3 regions of the Paenibacillus sp. CB74 genome follow, and region 3 is predicted to be linked to each of the others. Evidence: riboswitches for the same ligand, from Rfam matches in the RefSeq annotation. Region 3 holds a riboswitch; each other region holds the start of a gene.

Region 1 (6,361 bases), on a different replicon from region 3:
GTCTAAAATGGAGGAAGGTAAAATTGACTTGAAGCTAATGTCAGTCGAACCCACTTCGATCATCCAGAGGTCTATAGATAAGGTTCAATTAAAAGCCCAAGAGAAAGATCTTACTATTCAAAGTAAGTTGAGTCCCGTACCCCATATTTTTGTGGACCCCAATCGGTTAGAACAGATCATTTTAAACCTATTGGATAATGCAATTCGTTACACAGCTGATGGGAATATCCAAGTTTCACTAACTTCCGAAGTAGGTGGAGTAGCGATTAATATTAGCGATTCCGGACCAGGGATTTCAGCTGAAGAACTTCCATTCATATTTGAACGCTTTTACAGAGTTGAGAAATCTAGGTCACGTGAATATGGAGGAACAGGACTTGGGCTGTCTATTGTTCAAAGTCTTGTGTTACAACAAGGAGGAACAATAAATGTAGAGAGTAAGATTGGAGTGGGCACATCATTTAAAATATTTTTCCCTCCCATCACATCTTCATTGAAACCACATAGCTTTAAATTATAATATGTGAATCAAATGAGCTAATGATTTTAAAAGTCACAGTAAGAAGAAAAAGTTCATGGCCTTTGGTGTAGGCTATGATGTTATAGATTTTATTGGGTGGTGGTGACCGTATGAATAAGTTGAAAGCATTAGTTATTGATGACGAATGGAATATGAGAAATCTCTTGCGTATTTATTTAACTAAAGAAGGTTTTGATATTACGGAAGCTCATAATGGAACCGAAGCTCTGTCCTATCTTCAGAAACATTCGTATCATGTCATTTTATTAGACGTTATGATGCCGGATATGGATGGTTGGCATCTTTGTAAAAAAATCAGAGATTTTAGTGAAACACCAATATTGATGCTTACAGCTCGAGGGGATGTGAAGGATAAGGTACATGGGTTAGGTGTAGGAGCAGATGATTATATGGTGAAACCTGTTAATTCGGATGAGCTTATTGCTCGCCTGTATGCGCTTATTCGACGTTCTTCTCAGTCTTCGAGCTTAAAAGAAGCCGGTAAAAAGATCGTGTATTCGGATCTGATTATTTATCCAGATAGAAGACAGGTGTTGGTATTAGACACAGGTCTGGAGTTTACCCAAAAAGAACTTGATATCCTGCTTATATTGGCGGGAAATCCACAAAGAGTCTTCTCTAGAGATGAAATCATAGAACGTCTGTGGGGAAATGATTTTTTCGGGGATAATCGAGTCGTTGATACTCATATCAAAAATATCCGCGAGAAACTGCAGTTGGCTGGATTAAACCAAAACCCCATTCAAACGGTTTGGGGTATAGGTTATAAGTGGTTATATAGTGTAGAGGGGCCGTGAGCGATACTGTATTGTCCGTTAACAAAAAAAGGAATGCGTTAAGAAGCGATTGCTTACCTGAATTCGACAGGGGGCGGTCGCTTCATTTTTTCGTAGACTAAGATTTACGAAATTTCTACATAAAATCCACACAATTTAAAACTATAATACTCATTATGGTTACAAATTTTTAACTATTTTTGCCGAATTTCGTCTTGAAAACGGGGGAACCATTTGTTGGGTGAATTATTCTTGCACAAAAAGAATATAGGGATCCTTTAACCGAATCCTTAAGCTAACTCCGTAGGCAACAAAGGGAGGAACAAGAGTTTGAAAAAAGTAATTTTGTCGGTGCTTGGAGCAACAGTTTTATTTACGTCCACTGCAACGGGAGCATTTGCTAGTCAGGCAAAACTAACTGCAGAAGTAAAAGAAGTAGTTGGAACACCATACCTATATGGCGGCACAACGACATCGGGTTTTGATTGTTCCGGCTTTATCTTGTATGTATTTAATGCGTTTAAATTAGATTTGCCGCGTACCTCCAGTATGCAAGCAAAGAAGGGATCGTTTGTAGAGAAAGAAGAACTCCGTCCAGGAGATCTCGTCTTCTTCAATACGAATGGTCGTAGCATCTCCCATGCAGGTATTTATGTAGGTAATAATCAATTTGCACATTCTTCAAGCAGTAAAGGTGTTCGAATTAGTAGCTTATCTGAAAGTTATTATAAAACCAGATATGTTACAGCTCGCCGAGTGGTTAGCGAGCAGAACTACCTTAAAATGATTGACGATAGTCATTAAAAAAATGGACGAGCTCGTGAGTAATTCACGGGTTTGTCCATTTTGTTTCATAACTACCTCTGAACAGATACCATCATTTTTAGTCGAACAAAACCTGAAAATAAATAGATAACTAAGGAAACTGTGATTTATAGTACAGACCATATTATTTTCACAAATTCCACATACATGAAGGCTAAACTAATCTTATATTGAATAGAGGAGATTAGCCAAATGTGTGGATTTGTAAGTATATATAACAAATATCGTATGCCAGTAGATGCAAACCTTCTGCAAAATATGACAGACTCCATAGCTCATCGTGGCCCAGATGATGAAGGTATGTACATCAATGATCATATCGGTTTGGGCTTCAGGAGATTAAGTATACTGGATATCGCGCACGGGGCGCAGCCCATGACCAATAAGACCAGAGATATTTGGCTTGTATTCAATGGGGAGATTTATAATTATAAAGAGTTGAAGGATTGGTTAAGCCAAAAAGGTTATACATTTTATACAGATTCGGATACTGAAGTGCTGCTGAGGCTTTACGAAGACGTTGGAATTAAATGTGTCAGCTATTTACGGGGCATGTTTGGTTTCACCATATGGGATCGAAAAAAAGATCTTTTATTTGCGGCAAGGGATCATTTCGGAATAAAGCCTGTATATTTCAGTGAAACCGCCTTTGGATACATGATTGGTTCTGAAATTAAATCGATACTGGCTTCAGGCAGGATTGATCGGGAAGTAGATGAAAATGCGCTATATCATTATCTTACATTTCAATATGTACCTGAACCTTCAACCATGTTCAAAGGAATCCATAAATTGAAAGCCGGCCATTATTTGATTGTACAGGATCATGGATTGATCATTAAACCGTATTACGAAGTGAAGTTTGAGCCAAATGAAAACAGGTCCTATTCCGATTTAGTAGAGGAGACTCGATCGGTAATAACGGAATCGGTGTGTATTCACAAGAACTCAGATGTCCCCAGGGGCGCATTCTTATCGGGCGGTATTGATTCAAGCAGTTTAGTTGGATTACTTCATCAATTGGAACCAACCCAAACATTCAGCGTTGGATTCGATATGCCAGGATATAGTGAATTGGATGATGCCAGAAAGACAGCCGCTTATTTGGGGACTGAGCATCATGAAATTCGGATTAATGCCCGCGACTATATAGATATACTACCTTCTCTAATATGGCATATGGATGAGCCAGTAGCAGACCCCTCAGCCGTGGGTCTCTACTTTGTATCGAGGTTGGCTAGTCAGCATGTTAAAATGGCCTTCTCAGGAGAGGGCGCGGATGAATTTTTTGGGGGCTACAACATTTATCAGGAACCTTATGCTCTCCGTATGTTTCAGGATCTTCCAGGAAGATTGAGAAGTCTTGCAGGACATCTTGGAAGGTTAATGCCCGACGGCATGAAAGGCAAGGGATTTTTGGAAAGAGGTAGTCTTATTCTACAAGAACGTTACTTTGGGAATGCGAAAATTTTTATGGATCATGAAAAAGATAAGGTATTAGCACCATGGTTAACGAAACAGGGGGTATGTGAACCGACTCTTCAGGTGACTAAGCCGCTTTATAAACAAGCGAAGTTATATGATGAAGTCACGCAGATGCAGTATATTGATATTCATACTTGGCTGCGTGGAAACATCCTGATGAAAGCAGATAAAATGTCGATGGCTAATTCCTTGGAACTTCGGGTTCCCTTTGTGGACACAAAAGTATTTGAGTTAGCTGCTACAATTCCAACAAAGTATAAAGTTACACCTACAGCAACCAAATTATTGCTCCGTGAAGCTATGAAAGGTGTGGTGCCACCTGATGTACAGTACCGAAAAAAATTAGGTTTTCCTGTACCTACCAGGGTATGGTTGAAAAGTGAATGGTACACATGGGCTAAAAATCTGATTATGACGGCAGACGTAGATCAATGGATCAATAAAACGTATGTCTTGCAGCTACTTGAGATCCATAAGGAAGGGAAAATGGATGCAAGCCGTAAATTGTGGACCATCCTTGTATTTATCTTATGGCATCAAATATATATTGAAGATCGTGTGTATTCCTTTTCCGTTCCTTCTTCCAAAAGAATGATTTTATAATCCTTATCTTTAATAAAGTTCTCCAAAGAAGATGAGAAAACAAAAACGAAAAACGAGCCTTTGCTGAACAAAAATGACCAACATTTTTGAAAAGCTGATGGTATCAATCCCTCGAGATAGAGATCATGTTAAAATGAGCTCATTATACCGGGGGATTTTCTTATGCCACCCAAATAGGAGAAAGCAATAAGCAATAGGAATGTTCGTCTGATGGCAGATCAACAACCGAATGAGAGTGACGTTTAAGATCAAGAGCGTGGACCAAATCCGGAGATAGAACGCAAAAATCATTTTTGTTACTGAAAATTGAGGAACTAAATCTAGAGAAACCCATAATTTGTAGCAGTAGGGCCTACATTATGTCAGTATCGCTTGTTTTACAATTAGGGGCATCAAAACAAATGCGGCGATCACTCCTCGGTTGGATTCCGGAGAAGATCGCCGCATAATGGATTCTTCTGTTTTTTAGTATCTCATTGACTAGACTTGACATTTGTATCAGCAGTTTATAGTAGAGCGTGGAAAATGCTTCTCATTAATTATCCTTATTCAGCCACGTTATCTACATTCGGATCAGGTGTATAGTTACTTTCATAATCTGTATACACTACTTCCGTTACCATTCCCGCGGAAGCATGGTGCAAATCATGGCAATGGAACATCCAATCTCCTGGGTTATCGGCTTCAAAAGCAACAACGTAGGTTTCTCCTGGTTTAACATTTAGGGTATCTTTCATGATCGTTGACCCCTGATAGGATTGACCATTTTTACTTAGTACTTGGAAAAATTGACCATGGAGATGCATGGGATGGTCATCCGTCTTGGACTGATTTACAAAAGTAACTTTGACCTTGTCACCTTTCTTGACTTGTATGACATCTGTATCCGGAAACACCTTTCCGTTGATTGTGTAAACCATTTCTCCGTCTTTCATCTCCGTATTTAAATTCATAGTCACGTTCTGATCAAATGTTTGATTCAAAGAAAATTTAGGATTTGAAATGTTACCGTATTTCTCTAAATCAAACACGGGAAGCTTGAGAGAAGTATTAGAAATGTCATTTTGAACTTTTGAACCTTCATATTGGATAACGGCTTTCATATTTTGTATCGGTTTTTCAGTTCCGTGTTCCTCAAGTAGCCAGGAGCCTGGATTGTCCGCTGTAAATTCAATATCATAACGTTCTCCAGGAGCAATAGAAAGAATTTGATCTTTAATCACCCCGGGTTCATTAATAGGCTGACCATCCGAAGCAATTACTTTAAAATTGTGGCCATGTAAGTGCATTTGATGACTGATAAATCCTGCATTAATTAGGCGAATTCTAACTTTATCTCCTTCTTTCACAGCTAGCTTCTCAATGGCAGGACCTGTTTTTCCGTTTACCGTGTATAGGTCATACATGCTCATATCATGTCCGCCCATACTCAACGTGTCCTCGTCCATATTCTTATCCGAATCGGACATATTCATTTCATTATGATCCATATCTTTCATATCCTTGCTGTCGGAATCCCCCATACTCATGTCGCCAGAACTCATCCATTCATCTAACATAAGAGTGTAGTCCCGGTCATAGTCATTTTTGAGTTCTTCAACAACAAGCGAACCATACAGTCCTTTATCCACTTGGTTTACACTGTCTTGGTGAGAATGGTACCAATAGGTACCTGGTACATTGGCTTTGAAAACATACGTAAATGTTTTACCTGGTTCAACAGCATCTTGTGTGACGCCAGGTATGCCATCCATATTATTGGGAACCGGATAGCCGTGCCAATGAATGGAGACAGGCTGATTCAATTCATTTTTTAAATTGATTTTTACGTTATCTCCAACTTTTACACGGATTTGAGGTCCGGGGACAGAATTGTTGAATGTCCAAACAGGTAATATCTTACCTTTGGAAACTTCAAGATTGCTCTCTTGGGCAGTGATCGTGAATTCTTTACCGTTTACCACTGGAGTAGCAGATGTGAATTTCCCGGTATTAGGACTGGAATTAACCGTTGTAGGATTATTCATATTTGAATGATTCATTTCTTCCATTGCGTTGTTTTTAATAGCATTTGCACATCCCGTAGCAAAAATAGCAAAAGAACTAATTACGATAATTCTCTTTATAAGCA
Region 2 (6,361 bases), 2.2 Mb from region 3:
GTCGAAGGGAACGTACTGGAAGGGACTCAGACGATTACTTGGACACATCCAGGTAAAAAAACCGTCAACGAGCTTTACTTTCATATGTATCCCAACGCCTTCTCTTCTGCTGACACCACCTTTATGAAGGAATCCGGCGGAAAGCTTCGGGGTGATGTCATGCCTACCAACGGTTATGGCTCCATGAATATTACCGAAATGAAAACGGAGGACGGGCTCTCTCTGCTGCACCGGATGCAGTATGTGCAACCAGATGACGGAAATATCAAGGACACCACCCTCATTAAAGTACGCTTACCCAAACCCGTCAAAGGCGGAGAAAGCATTACACTCCACACCCGCTTCCAAGTGAATCTGCCAAAGATTTTTGCCCGGATGGGAACTGCTGATGATTTTGTCATGGCAGGTCAATGGTTTCCCAAATTAAGTGCCTATGAACCTGTGGGCAGGCGCGGACGGACAACGGAAGGTTGGAATCTGCACCAATACCATGGCAATTCAGAGTTTTACGCCGACTTCGGTATATATAGTGTGCGTATTCGGGTGCCTGAAACATACAAAGTTGCCGCTACCGGATTTCCGACACAACAAGCCGTGGTGAAGAACGGAGAAAAAGTCTATCAATTCTATGCCGATGATGTGCATGATTTCGCCTGGGCAGCTTCACCGGATTTTGTCTACGCCGAGGAACCCTTCTCTGCACCCAATGTGCCTGGTGTACGAATCAAATTATATTTGGATCCTGCTCATCAGGATCTGAAGGAACGTTATTTCTACGCCGCGAAGGCCGCTCTATCCAATTATAGCAAATGGTTTGGCCCGTATCCTTATGCTACCTTATCCATCGTTGTTCCACCCAAAGCGGGGAACGGTGCTGGAGGTATGGAATACCCTACGCTAGTAACGGCCTTTGGAGCCGATGACACTACTCCAGGTTATGACCTGGAACGTACCGTAGTCCACGAGATCGGACACCAGTACTTCTACGGCATGGTTGCCAGCAACGAATTCGAGGAAGCCTGGCTGGATGAGGGGTTCACCTCTTATGCAGAAGACAAATTGATGGAGCAGGAATACGGATTGATTCCGAATCTGCCGGTACAATCGGGCCTGATTACGTCTCCTTCATCCTTAACACAAGAATCCTGGAAGTTCGATTCACAGAATGAGTATGCAGCCAATGTCTACACACGTGGCAAGCTTGTATTGCTTGGTATTGAACATCAAGTCGGCACAAAAAAGATGGAACGCATTCTCTCTACCTATGTGAAGAAGTACCGCTTCAAACATCCCACTTCGGCAGATTTTCAGAACGTTGTGGAACAAGTGACCCGCACGTCCTGGTCTGATTATTTTGACCAATACGTCTACGGTAATGGAATGGCTGACTTTGCTGTAGAGAAGATTCGTGTTACGCCTGTACAGAAAGACGGTCAAACATGGTACGAGTCATCCGTGACGATCGTCAAAAAAGGCAGTGATTACAACGCCGTTCCTGTTCGCATTGCTTTTGAAGACGGACATACCCTCACCAAGCAATGGGATGGCATAGAAGATCGAATTACCTATAAATTAACGCACACATCCCCCGTAGCCTGGGCCATGACCGATCCCCTGTACACGATCGTGCTGGAGAACCGCCATATGAACAATTTCCTAAAATCCGGACTGGATGAGCAGACGAAGTCCCGCTGGAGCATGAGTGTAACCAAACTAATAGAAGCCATATTCGGAGGTCTGTCATGGTGAGGTGGATACGGTGAAAGCGAAAATACGTGAAGGCTGGTTTCTCGTCCGTCAGCATATGTTCATTGCGGCACTCTTATTTCTTTATCAACTCATTTGGGGATATTTCTTCTATCGAATGGTACAATCGGCAGTCATCCCACTCCTCCTGCGCTATCCAGATTCTGATGCCGGGGAACTGAGTACACTTTTGTTCAAAATGGAAAGCCAACTTAACCTATCTACCCATCCGGAGGTTCATCGTTATCTATGGATTCTGGGGGGCATGCTGCTGGTTCGCATGTTGATCAGCCCCCTTATTCAGGCAGGACTGCTCTACTCACTTCAGCACTTTAATTCTACAGAAGAGCGCATCCCATTCGTCCGTGGAATCAAAAAACTGTGGAAACCGATGCTGCTGCTGCACACCATACGTACATTATTGATACTTCTGCCCGCCTACTGGCTCATACCGAAGCTCTACTCGATCCTCATGGACGGATTTCATTCCCTTCAATTACTTTTGCCTGGTATACCTTATGTTGCTGCCTGGATTGTATATGGATGGGTCATCCACCATGTCATGCTCTACATGCAGTTCGGTGTGTCGGCACCAGAAGGAGAAGGCGGGGCTCACGGCACCCTCAAAGCACTCTGGATTGCACTGCGTCATCTCATCGCCGTTATCGGCATTGCTCTCCTGCTGGGCGGAGTCCACTTACTCGTCTTTGGGGCATTCACTTCAGCCTCATGGTTATTAACGGGACTTACCGGACTTATACTACAGCAGACGTATCCACTTGCCAGATGTCTATTGAGTCTGTGGAAAATATGCAGCCATTTCCGATTGTGGCAGTCCAAAGTATCCAAAGGTGAGAGCATTTAGTTTAAAAATTGTTACCATCACATGTTAAACTCATGGCCTGCTATGTACTTATAAATAGGCAAACCTCAACCTTTCCCCGTCAAAGGTCGAGGTTTTTTTTGCTAATTTTGTTGCTAAACGTTGCCAAAGACGTACTCCTCTGTTACAATAATCGCAGTGAGTTTTTAGTAACAACTTTGTAATCTTTACATTCATATTTGTAACTACTTAAAATTAAATCGTCATTTCTTGATTTCGCAGGTGCATAACTAGCATAGCCAAATTCCTGGCACCTGGGAAGCGGGGGAACCAGTTATGGGTGAATTGATCTTGCTACAGAGGGATCATAGGGGACCTTCAACCGAATCCTTAAGCTAACCTCGCAGGCGTTGGAAGGGGAATATCTCTTGTTCAAGAAGAAATTAACCGCAGCTGTACTTAGCATCACATTCGCATTATCGCTTGGTGCAGGTAGCGCATTCGCAGATTCAAAAATGGATAAAGTAATTGATTCAGCAATGGGAACTACATACAAAAGTGGGGGAACAACGCTTAACGGCTTTGACTGCTCCGGATTTACACGGTATGTATTCGACAAATTGGGTATTGATTTGGCACGCCAATCCAGTTCCCAATTCGACATGGGCGATTCCGTATCCCGCATGGAAATGAGAGCTGGCGATCTGGTATTCTTTAATACTACAGGTAAAGGCGTATCCCATGTAGGAATCTTTGTAGGGGATGGAAAGTTCGCACACTCTTCTTCTTCCAAAGGTGTTACGATCAGTGCATTGAGTGAAAGCTATTGGGCCAATCGTTATGTTGGCGCTAAACGGATTATGAGCACGGACGCGTATGAATCACTGGCCCTTGACTAGGGACAAGCTGAGCAACATGATACTGTAACCATGAACCATACTGTAACGAAGCAAGAAGCATAACAGAACCGCCCGGTACATTCTCCGCAGGAATGTATCCGGCGGTTTTTTTGTGCTTCCATCCTGATTCATATTGCAAGTTACGCTCGGGGCTATCCTGCAACATCAACAGGCTCATTTTGTGCTCGTTCGTCCGTGCCCTTATGATGTTTTTACCCATCCTGTTATAATATAAACGGAATTACCGGAACTTTTGTTTCATATTTTTTTCTGGTAAGAGAGACTTGCTAAATGAATATCTCTTTTGTAGAGTGGACAGAGAGTTCTGTTTCAAGGAAAGGAGCATGCAGGTGTATGAAGGAAGCCCCCGTAACGTTTCACGTTGTACCCATGCGAGAAGAACATGCGGAGCTCATCTGCAGTTGGCAGTATGATCCGCCTTACAATATCTACAGCTGGCTCCCCTGGGAGCAGATGAAAGCGCTGGAAGTGGAATTCGGAGATGCACAGCTGCGGCAGGAGCAATATGCGATTGTCCTGGATCAGAACGATCGTATATGTGGATTTGCTCAATACTTCCCACTTCAAGGGGTAACCCGGATTGGCCTCGGCATGCATCCAGAGCTGTGTGGTCAGGGGCAAGGGACAGCTTTTGTCACGGCCATTGTACAGGAAGCCATTCGCCGAAATCCGATGAATGAGCTCGATCTGGAAGTGCTCACTTGGAATGCTCGTGCCATTCAAGTCTATCTAAAGAGTGGATTTGTCACCCAGGATACATACGAACGACAGACCCCAAGCGGCTTGAAGCCCTTTCACTGTATGGTTTATGAAGGGCCTCGTGATTAAAATCCATTGCAAAACAACCAAATTTGCGCCTTGTTATGTGATTAGTTCAAAAATTTCCCACAAAATGCTATGATGTCAGTACAGGTTCCGTTATAATGATATGGATAGTTTCAGGTTAGATGATCTTTCATTCTGGAGGGGACATAAGGGATGCACAAATGGATCATGAGCGGAGTATTTTTTGCAGCATGCGCTTTAGCTATTGTTTTAATGTTTACGCTTCCAGGGAAAGAAGAAGTGGCTGAAGAAGCCAAGCCTACCATGCCGGAAGTCACATTGGATGCCGGACAGGCTGAAGCACTGGTCAAAGCCAATTGTATCTCCTGTCACGGGGATCAGCTTCAGGGTGGCGTAGGACCTGCTCTAGCAAACATCGGCAGCCAGGATGATCTGGAGAAGATCTACACTACGATTGTCAAAGGTAAAGGTGGCGGTATGCCTTCCTTCAAGGGCAAACTGCAGGATGAAGAGATTGCTAATATCGCCATGTGGCTGTCAGAGAAGAAGTAATCTCTGCACACACATAACAAAGAGGCCCTTAATCCCCTTTTGGGAGAATAAGAGCCTCTTTGTTATGCTATTGATTAGGCATCTGCCGCATGCTCGGCCAGAAAGGCCTCCACTTCACGTGCGGACGGCATCCCGGACTGGGCGCCGAGCTTCGTCACGGATAACGCGGCCGCACCCATGGCAAAGCCTACGGCCGCGTCCAACGTCTCACCGCGCGCGAGGGCTACCGCCAACGCGCCGTTGAAGCAATCGCCAGCGCCGGTCGTATCGACGGCGCTTACGGCGTAGCCGGGCGCACGGCATGCGCCGGCACGCCCTGCCTGTACGCGGCCACCAGGCGCCGCCGCGTACACAGCCCCCTCGGGGCCGAGCGTCGTGACGACAGCGGCCCCGAGGGATGCGGCGAGCTCTGCGACCGCCGCATCCAGGTCTTCCGGCCGGAGATGATCCCGGCCGGTCAGCACGGCAAGCTCACTGCGGTTCGGCGTGACAACGTCCACGCACCGCAGGAGCTCCTGGGGCAGACCCGGCACCGCGGGAGCCGGGTTGAGCACCACCAGTGCGCTGCCTTCAGCCGCCAGTTGGGCGGCGCGGGTAACCGCTGGCAGCGGGATCTCCAGCTGTAGCAGCACCGCTGCGGCTGCAGTCAGGCTTTTTACCGTATCCGCTTCTTCCAGCATCTCAGGCACTACTTGCCCATTCGCACCAGGAATAACGATAATCCGGTTGTCTCCCCGAGAGAGCCAGATGGAAGCTGTCCCTGTAACCGTGTCTTCCAATCTGCGAACCTGCGAGACATCTGCACCACTTTCCGTCAGACTGTGCAGCAGACGTTCGCCAAAACTATCCGATCCCACCGCACCAATCATTGTGGTCTGTCCACCCAGACGCGCAGCAGCGACAGCTTGATTTGCACCTTTGCCGCCAGCGAGATAGTGGAGTTCCTCACCGCTCACTGTCTCTCCCTCTTCCGGAATCGTATCTGTCTTCACCACGAGATCCATATTGAGACTGCCTACGACAGCAATAAGAGGTTGTTCCTGATTATAGTCTGACATGTATGGGTTCACTCACTTCCGGCCGCGCGATAATAACCAACTTCGTTATTCCGACCTCATTTTGTCATAAGCTTCGTTGTACTGCCCTGCTTCCTTAATATCTACAGATGTAATACCGCCCGCATCCCATGACGTGAGACGCAGCGTAACCGTTGTATAGTCAATCGTAATAAAAGGATGATGATTGAACGCTTCCGAGATCGCAGCGACCTCATCCACAAATGCAATCCCTTTCATGTAGTTGGAGAACACAAATTTGCGTACAATCCACCGTCCCTCTTCCAGTTCCCAGCCTTCCAGCCTTCCCAGATGAGCTTCGACTTCCTCTTGCGAAAAAACCATGCGTTATCTTCCTCCCCATAGGATGGTACATTACAGACGTGCGTCCGTATAACCACCAACACCTTCGGTGCTATCGTCAGCAACCTCAAAGGCCAGGCTCATCGCCATGCGATCAGCCCATTTCACGAGTAACA
Region 3 (6,361 bases):
GATTTCCAGGCCTATGTGTGGTGGTACATCCGCAGACAGTATGGTCCGATGAAAGAAGATGGTACCATAAGCAAACGCGGATATAATATGGCCCATTTCTCCAAATTTGTACGTCCTGGCTACCTGCGAGTCGATGCAACGAAAAATCCGGATACGAACACATTTGTCTCAGCCTATAAAGGGGATAATAAAGTAGTCGTCGTGGCAATTAACCGTGGAACTTCGGCCACAAGCCAAAAATTCGTTCTGCAGAATGGTAATGCCTCCACGGTGTCCTCATGGGTTACGGACAGCAGTCGCAACCTGGCAAGCGGGGCCTCGCTTACCGTATCCAATGGAGCCTTCACGGCACAACTCCCCGCTCAGAGCGTAACAACATTTGTTGCCAACATTACTGGTGGGAATAACGGTGGAAATACAGGCAGCGGCACTACTTATGAAGCAGAGACCGGAACAACACTTACGGAAGCTGCCATTGAAACGATCTACCCCGATTACACAGGCTCCGGGTATGTCAACTTCAATGCAATGACTGGTTCAGCCATTCAATGGAACGCTATTAACAATACGATTACTGGCACCAAAAATGTAAAGTTTCGTTATGCGCTGGAAAGTGGAACACGTAACCTCGACATTTTTGTTAACGGAACCAAAGTTATCAGCAATGAGCCCTTTCCAGCAACGGGAAGCTGGTCCACTTGGGTTGAAAAAACAATACAAGTTCCCATGAACACCGGGACCAATACCTTGAAAGTGGTTACAACGGGAACGGAAGGACCGAATATTGACAGCATTAATGTTACCGCAGCACAATAAAACATTCCGTATAGTTGATGTTAGGATAATATCAAAAAATGCAAACAAAAAAAGACTCCTCATGCGTTAGCTTGAGGAGTCTTTTTATTCGATGCGGTCGAGAGGACTCGAACCTCCACGGGGGGTTAGCCCACACGGACCTGAACCGTGCGCGTCTGCCAATTCCGCCACGACCGCATATTATATCTCCGTGATTAATCTCGGCGACAAGAAATAATATATCATGCCCAATCTATCATGTCAACACTGAAAATAATAACATGAAAGCCCGAACCAGACATGCTTGTCCATTCGGGCTTTACCTTCAACTAATCATTTGGTTCATCAAAAAGGAGTCATACTACAGCTTGGAAGGCCAATTGCCATACCAGGCATAACCGCCTCTTCTTTCTTTATCAATGTCACTCAATTTGTATTTAACTACCCCGTCTCGTCCAATGAAAATGGGTCTATCCGTTCCTATTTCATAGAAGCGTGCCCAGATCGGTGCTGCTTTGGAATCAGCGATAATCTTGCTATCACCATTTGCCCTTTCATACTTGTAACCCGTAATTTTCACCTTGTTAAACCAGTCCTCTGCTCCTTTAATGGATGCGGTAATTTTAGCGGTAGCAGGCCTTGTTTTCAGAAATTTAACAATCGTTACACTCTCTCCAGCTGTCAGCGATGGTACTTCGTAGATTCTTGCGCTCGCTGGTTTAAGGGAACTGGAATCATGTTGTTGTCCCCATGCTGTAAGCTTCCCGCCTGAGACGACCTGAGTATTCAGAATCGCCTCCACACCTTTGGCAACTGAATTTTTACTGCGATTAGCAAGTGTACTGTCGATAAATGAGAAATCACCTTTGCGTGTTGCTACTTCATCGAGCATGATCATTACATTAATCATTGCATCATCATTGTAGGTAATATGCTTGTGATATCCAGAGCTTTGGTAGACTTGTGGCCATCCGCCGTTTGAATACTGCATATTGATCAAAAAGTTGATTCCTTTGATTGCAGCTGTGGAGTAGCGTGGATCATTCGTCTTTTTAAATTCCTTCGCCAATCTTCTAATTTCTGAATATGTAGCCTTGTTGTCAATCGTGGACTTCGCCCACTCTCCACTTGTTTGTTTATAATCTTTTCTCCAACCTCCATCCGGCAGTTGGTTCTTCAAAATATCTGAAATACTCGCTGTAGTACCCGATGCATCAGCAGCAGATACCGTCCCTACAGGTAGAACTGCAATTCCAACTGTTGAGAACACCATGGCGCATGCCAGGACAAAAGTAACTATTTTCTTTGCTTTCAAATGTAACACTCTCCCATGTTCATTGTAATAACATCCACAATTCTACCTTACCTATAACGCCCGTCCTTAAACCTCCTTAATTTAAATATATAACATAATAAAATCTATTTTTATCCAATATGTGGATTGGATAATCAGATGATATGCAAAAAATCAATTTTTGTCAATATATGCAACTTAATGAATATAATCTCTTAAATTCTACATAACGGATAGTTCTTTTAACTCATGACAAACTTATTTATTTATCCAATTTCGTCTCAAACGAATCAATAATTACGTTTTTGTCATCAATGATACCCAAACTTGACGCCTTCTTTCATATAAAATCGTTAATTCCGCTAACATTGAGGTATTACGAAGGGGTTTAAAAGGGTTTGACAATTACGCATTTATGCAATATAGTTTCAAATAGTTACAAAAACTTAATTATTCATTGCCGAGTTTCAGGTTTGAAAACGGGGGAACCATTTTGGGTGAATTATTCTTATACATAGGAAATATAGGGAACCTTCTACCGAACCCTTAGCTAACTCCGTAGGCATCGAAGGGAGAACATTGATTTTGAAAAAACTGATTATCTCCATTTTTGGAGCGGCTGTACTATTTACATCCGGGGCAACAAGCACAGAGGCAAGCAGTATTAACTCCGTAGTGAACAACATGACAGGTATTCCTTACAAGTGGGGTGGCACGACTCTGGCCGGGTTCGACTGTTCCGGGTTTATGAGATATATTTTCAATAAATACAGCATTGAATTGCCACGTACTTCGCAACAGCAAGCCAAAGCAGGTACTCCAGTAGCCAAGAGCAATGTTCGGACAGGTGATCTGGTGTTCTTTAACACAACAGGCAAAGGCATTTCACATACAGGTGTTTATATCGGCGGCGGACAATTTGCACATGCATCCAGCAGCAAAGGGGTAAGCATCACCAAAATGAGCAATCCTTATTTCAATGATCGTTACGTAACAGCACGTCGGGTAACTGGACAGTTTATGTACGATAAAATGTTAGGGAAAATGTAGGGATAATATCAAAGAGGAGGCTCCGGATCAACCGGAACCTCCTCTTTTGTTTGATTTCCTCTTTAGGAGGACAGTCCTTGGACTACCTCCATCTACACTTAATGCAGCGCCTTCTGCACTCGCATCGCGCCCTGGGACAGGGCATGTCCGCCTCCTACAGCTCCAGCCACAGCAACGGTCTCCATAATCTCCTGATCTGTAGCGCCCTTGGCACGTGCTTCTTCTACATGATAGAAGGTACATACCTCATTGTTGGCGAACAAGCCAATACCAAGCGCGATGAGCTGTTTGGTCTTCGCATCAATCGCCCCAGGTTGGAAGCATTCTCCGGTAAACTCATGATACGACTTCACCACACCTGGCAGCACATCACTTAATGCTCCAATCTGATCCTTGTAGGCATGAACTTTATCATTCATCAATGTCATGTCTTGCAGCACACCCTCTCGGCTATAGTTACAGAATTTCTTCACTGTACCTATCTTCTCTCCCGAGTGAGTCAATTATGCCAAGAAATCATGGTAATTCCAAACATTTGTACGCTCATACTTCTGACATAATGATCGTTGTTACTCACCAAGTGGACTTTGCCGGGGTTCGCTGAACAACTGATAGCGGTAACCACGATCCAACTTGACGACACGTCGATTCTGACGACGGATAAGTACCTGCTCGCCATCCCAGGCAACGACAATCCCGGTTACATCGTTCGATTCGAGCTCGTCCCGTACTACTCTGACTTTCTCACCTGACAGACGCAGGGCGTCCAATTCTGTATCACTAATCATGTTCATGGCTCCTATATTCCAAATTTATTTACAAAAAGAGACCTAAATGAAAAGTCATTTAGGTCTCACGTGACTGTATTGGACTGTCATGTCATTCGAAATTATGTCCCGACTGAAAGTTACCGCTGCGCGTGCTCTTTGCTGTCGTTCTTCTCGAACCAAAAATCAAGCACTTTGGCGGACATCACACGTTCTTCAAGGTACTCCACTTGATGCGGTGTAAATTGTTCTTTCCAAGAGAAGGACAACTCTTCGCATAAGCCTACAATCGTCAGTAATTCTGACCAGGCAACATAGCGTTTGTACCAGAAAAATTGAGGATGTTCAATCATATAGGGATAAAGGTCATCGAATTCCGTATGTTTACAATCCAGGGCACGTTCAAAATGAACTTTCGATTCCGCCAGCTTATCATTAAAGAATTGTTCTGTTGCCGGTTGGTTCCCCATGGTGTTGCCTCCTCTCCCTAACATAACCCCATTATAAATGAAATTAGCGGCCATGCAAAGGCATAGTTCAAAAAATAGGCCCTATTCCTTTAAAATGTCACATTTCGTTATCGTCAAATTGTACCGTCCCATCGTTCAGGGAACGAATGCGTACCAAGGCTTCCACCGGAATCCCCTGTTCACGAATCGTTCGTGCCCCTGCCTGGAAACATTTCTCTACCACAACACCGAATCCGACGAGTTCCGCACCGGAACGCTCAATGATTTTGATGACGCCACGAGCGGCATCTCCATTGGCAATAATATCATCAATGAACAAAATACGGTCATTCTCATGAATGAACTCGCGAGATACCATAATGTCAGTTACAATTCCTTTGGTAAAGGACGGTACGCGTTCACAGTAAGCATCAGGATCAGCTAGAAGTGTTTTTTTGCGACGGGCGAATACAAGTGGCACCCCAAGTTCATAGGCCGCGGCAAACGCAACCGGAATCCCTGAGGATTCTACCGTGATTACACGGGTCACTCCACTTTCACGAAAACGGGCAGCGAATTCACGCCCCATCTCCATCGTTAATGCAGGATCAATCTGGTGGTTCAACAGACCATCCAGCTTCAATACTTGATCCGAGATGACAACACCCTCTTGTAAAATTCGTTGTTTCAATAATTCCATGATTTGACCTCCCAAGCCTATCTTATGAGGTAAAAGTATCATATATCTATCTATAAGTTCAAGCGAAATTGCCTGGACGCTGTCCTTCAGACGCGATTCAAGCCAAAGCTCATGATCGATTGTCATGACTTTCGTGGGTCAAGCATACCTTGTACCATGGTACCCGCATGTCCAAACTATACAGGGTCCTGAGAGGGGAAACACATGAAACAGGCATTTCGGGTGCTGCAGATCGCATTTACATACATCGGAACGGTTGTCGGAGCCGGCTTCGCTACAGGGCAGGAAATTTTGCAGTTTTTTACCCAGTATGGCAAATGGGCCACCGTCACCATAGGCTTATCCACCATGCTCTTTGTCTGGTTAGGTACCAAAATGATGCTGATCGCCCACGATACCGGATCCCGCTCTTATGAGGATCTGAACAAACACTTATTCGGCCACAAGGCGGGCAAATGGATCACTTGGGTGACCCTTCTCATTCTCATTGGCGTGAACAGTGTCATGCTTGCCGGAGCAGGTTCCGTTTTTGTCGAACATCTCGGTTTGCATTATCAGACCGGTCTAATCGTCACACTTGTAGGGACATATCTGCTTCTCGGTCGGGGCATCCAAGCTATTCTTCAAATGAATAGCATTGTCGTGCCTATGATGCTTCTGTTATCTCTGCTCATGATCACAAGTACCATCCATCATCCGGGAGCTTCCCGATTCATCACACTGACGACAGACTCAAATCCTATTCAAGTATGGCTGTCTCCACTGTTGTACACTTCATTTAATCTGGCGTTAGCTCAAGCTGTTCTGGTGCCTGTAGGGAACCAGATTCGTAGTCGGAATGTGCTGAAGTGGGGCGGAGTATTGGGTGGAATTGGCGTAGGTTTCATGCTAATGGCAGCCCATTTTGCCATGTCGGCACAGATGCCCGGCATCATCCAATTCGAAATTCCGATGGGCAGCATTGCCTTTCAACTTGGATGGGCAGTACAATCTGTATATGTATCCCTTATTTTTATGGAAATATTCAGTACGTTTGTTGCGGATATCTATGGCATGACCTTGCAACTCAGACAACATATACGCGTTCATCCCCGTTTCATTACATTAACCATTATGCTCCTCTGTTACTCACTCAGTCAGTTTGGATTCAGTTCTCTGCTATCTATCCTTTACCCTATCTTCGGAAGTATGGCACTGTTCTGGGCAGCCAAATTGGTATTAAACCGCTGGGGTACATTTCGTGGACGCAAAAATATATAAACATGCTTATGTACTTCATGAATATGTGCATACGTTTGCTTCATAA

The links. Region 3 has a riboswitch for cyclic di-AMP ahead of ACX9NY_RS13230 (C40 family peptidase). Riboswitches for the same ligand answer to the same signal wherever they lie in the genome.
Region 1: another riboswitch for cyclic di-AMP. It lies ahead of ACX9NY_RS32160 (C40 family peptidase); the one in region 3 lies ahead of ACX9NY_RS13230 (C40 family peptidase).
Region 2: another riboswitch for cyclic di-AMP. It lies ahead of ACX9NY_RS23145 (C40 family peptidase); the one in region 3 lies ahead of ACX9NY_RS13230 (C40 family peptidase).

The regions. Positions count from the first base shown of each region.
Region 1 is NZ_JBVMUS010000002.1:416,883-423,243, reverse strand. Features, by position in the region: gene ACX9NY_RS32170 (sensor histidine kinase) at 1-520, shown strand, start outside; gene ACX9NY_RS32165 (response regulator transcription factor) at 631-1,338, shown strand; cyclic di-AMP (ydaO/yuaA leader) riboswitch at 1,509-1,642, shown strand; gene ACX9NY_RS32160 (C40 family peptidase) at 1,648-2,121, shown strand; gene asnB (asparagine synthase (glutamine-hydrolyzing)) at 2,335-4,230, shown strand; gene ACX9NY_RS32150 (multicopper oxidase family protein) at 4,776-6,361, opposite strand, start outside.
Region 2 is NZ_CM146009.1:5,220,666-5,227,026, forward strand. Features, by position in the region: gene ACX9NY_RS23135 (M1 family metallopeptidase) at 1-1,749, shown strand, start outside; gene ACX9NY_RS23140 (hypothetical protein) at 1,760-2,611, shown strand; cyclic di-AMP (ydaO/yuaA leader) riboswitch at 2,857-2,994, shown strand; gene ACX9NY_RS23145 (C40 family peptidase) at 2,998-3,468, shown strand; gene ACX9NY_RS23150 (GNAT family N-acetyltransferase) at 3,823-4,317, shown strand; gene ACX9NY_RS23155 (c-type cytochrome) at 4,468-4,827, shown strand; gene rbsK (ribokinase) at 4,902-5,885, opposite strand; gene ACX9NY_RS23165 (4a-hydroxytetrahydrobiopterin dehydratase) at 5,931-6,227, opposite strand; gene ACX9NY_RS23170 (hypothetical protein) at 6,258-6,361, opposite strand, start outside.
Region 3 is NZ_CM146009.1:3,009,540-3,015,900, forward strand. Features, by position in the region: gene xynC (glucuronoarabinoxylan endo-1,4-beta-xylanase XynC) at 1-816, shown strand, start outside; tRNA gene ACX9NY_RS13220 (tRNA-Leu) at 909-993, opposite strand; gene pelA (pectate lyase) at 1,157-2,110, opposite strand; cyclic di-AMP (ydaO/yuaA leader) riboswitch at 2,538-2,669, shown strand; gene ACX9NY_RS13230 (C40 family peptidase) at 2,675-3,139, shown strand; gene ACX9NY_RS13235 (carboxymuconolactone decarboxylase family protein) at 3,238-3,567, opposite strand; gene ACX9NY_RS13240 (hypothetical protein) at 3,709-3,927, opposite strand; gene ACX9NY_RS13245 (hypothetical protein) at 4,047-4,376, opposite strand; gene ACX9NY_RS13250 (xanthine phosphoribosyltransferase) at 4,474-5,055, opposite strand; gene ACX9NY_RS13255 (YkvI family membrane protein) at 5,260-6,315, shown strand.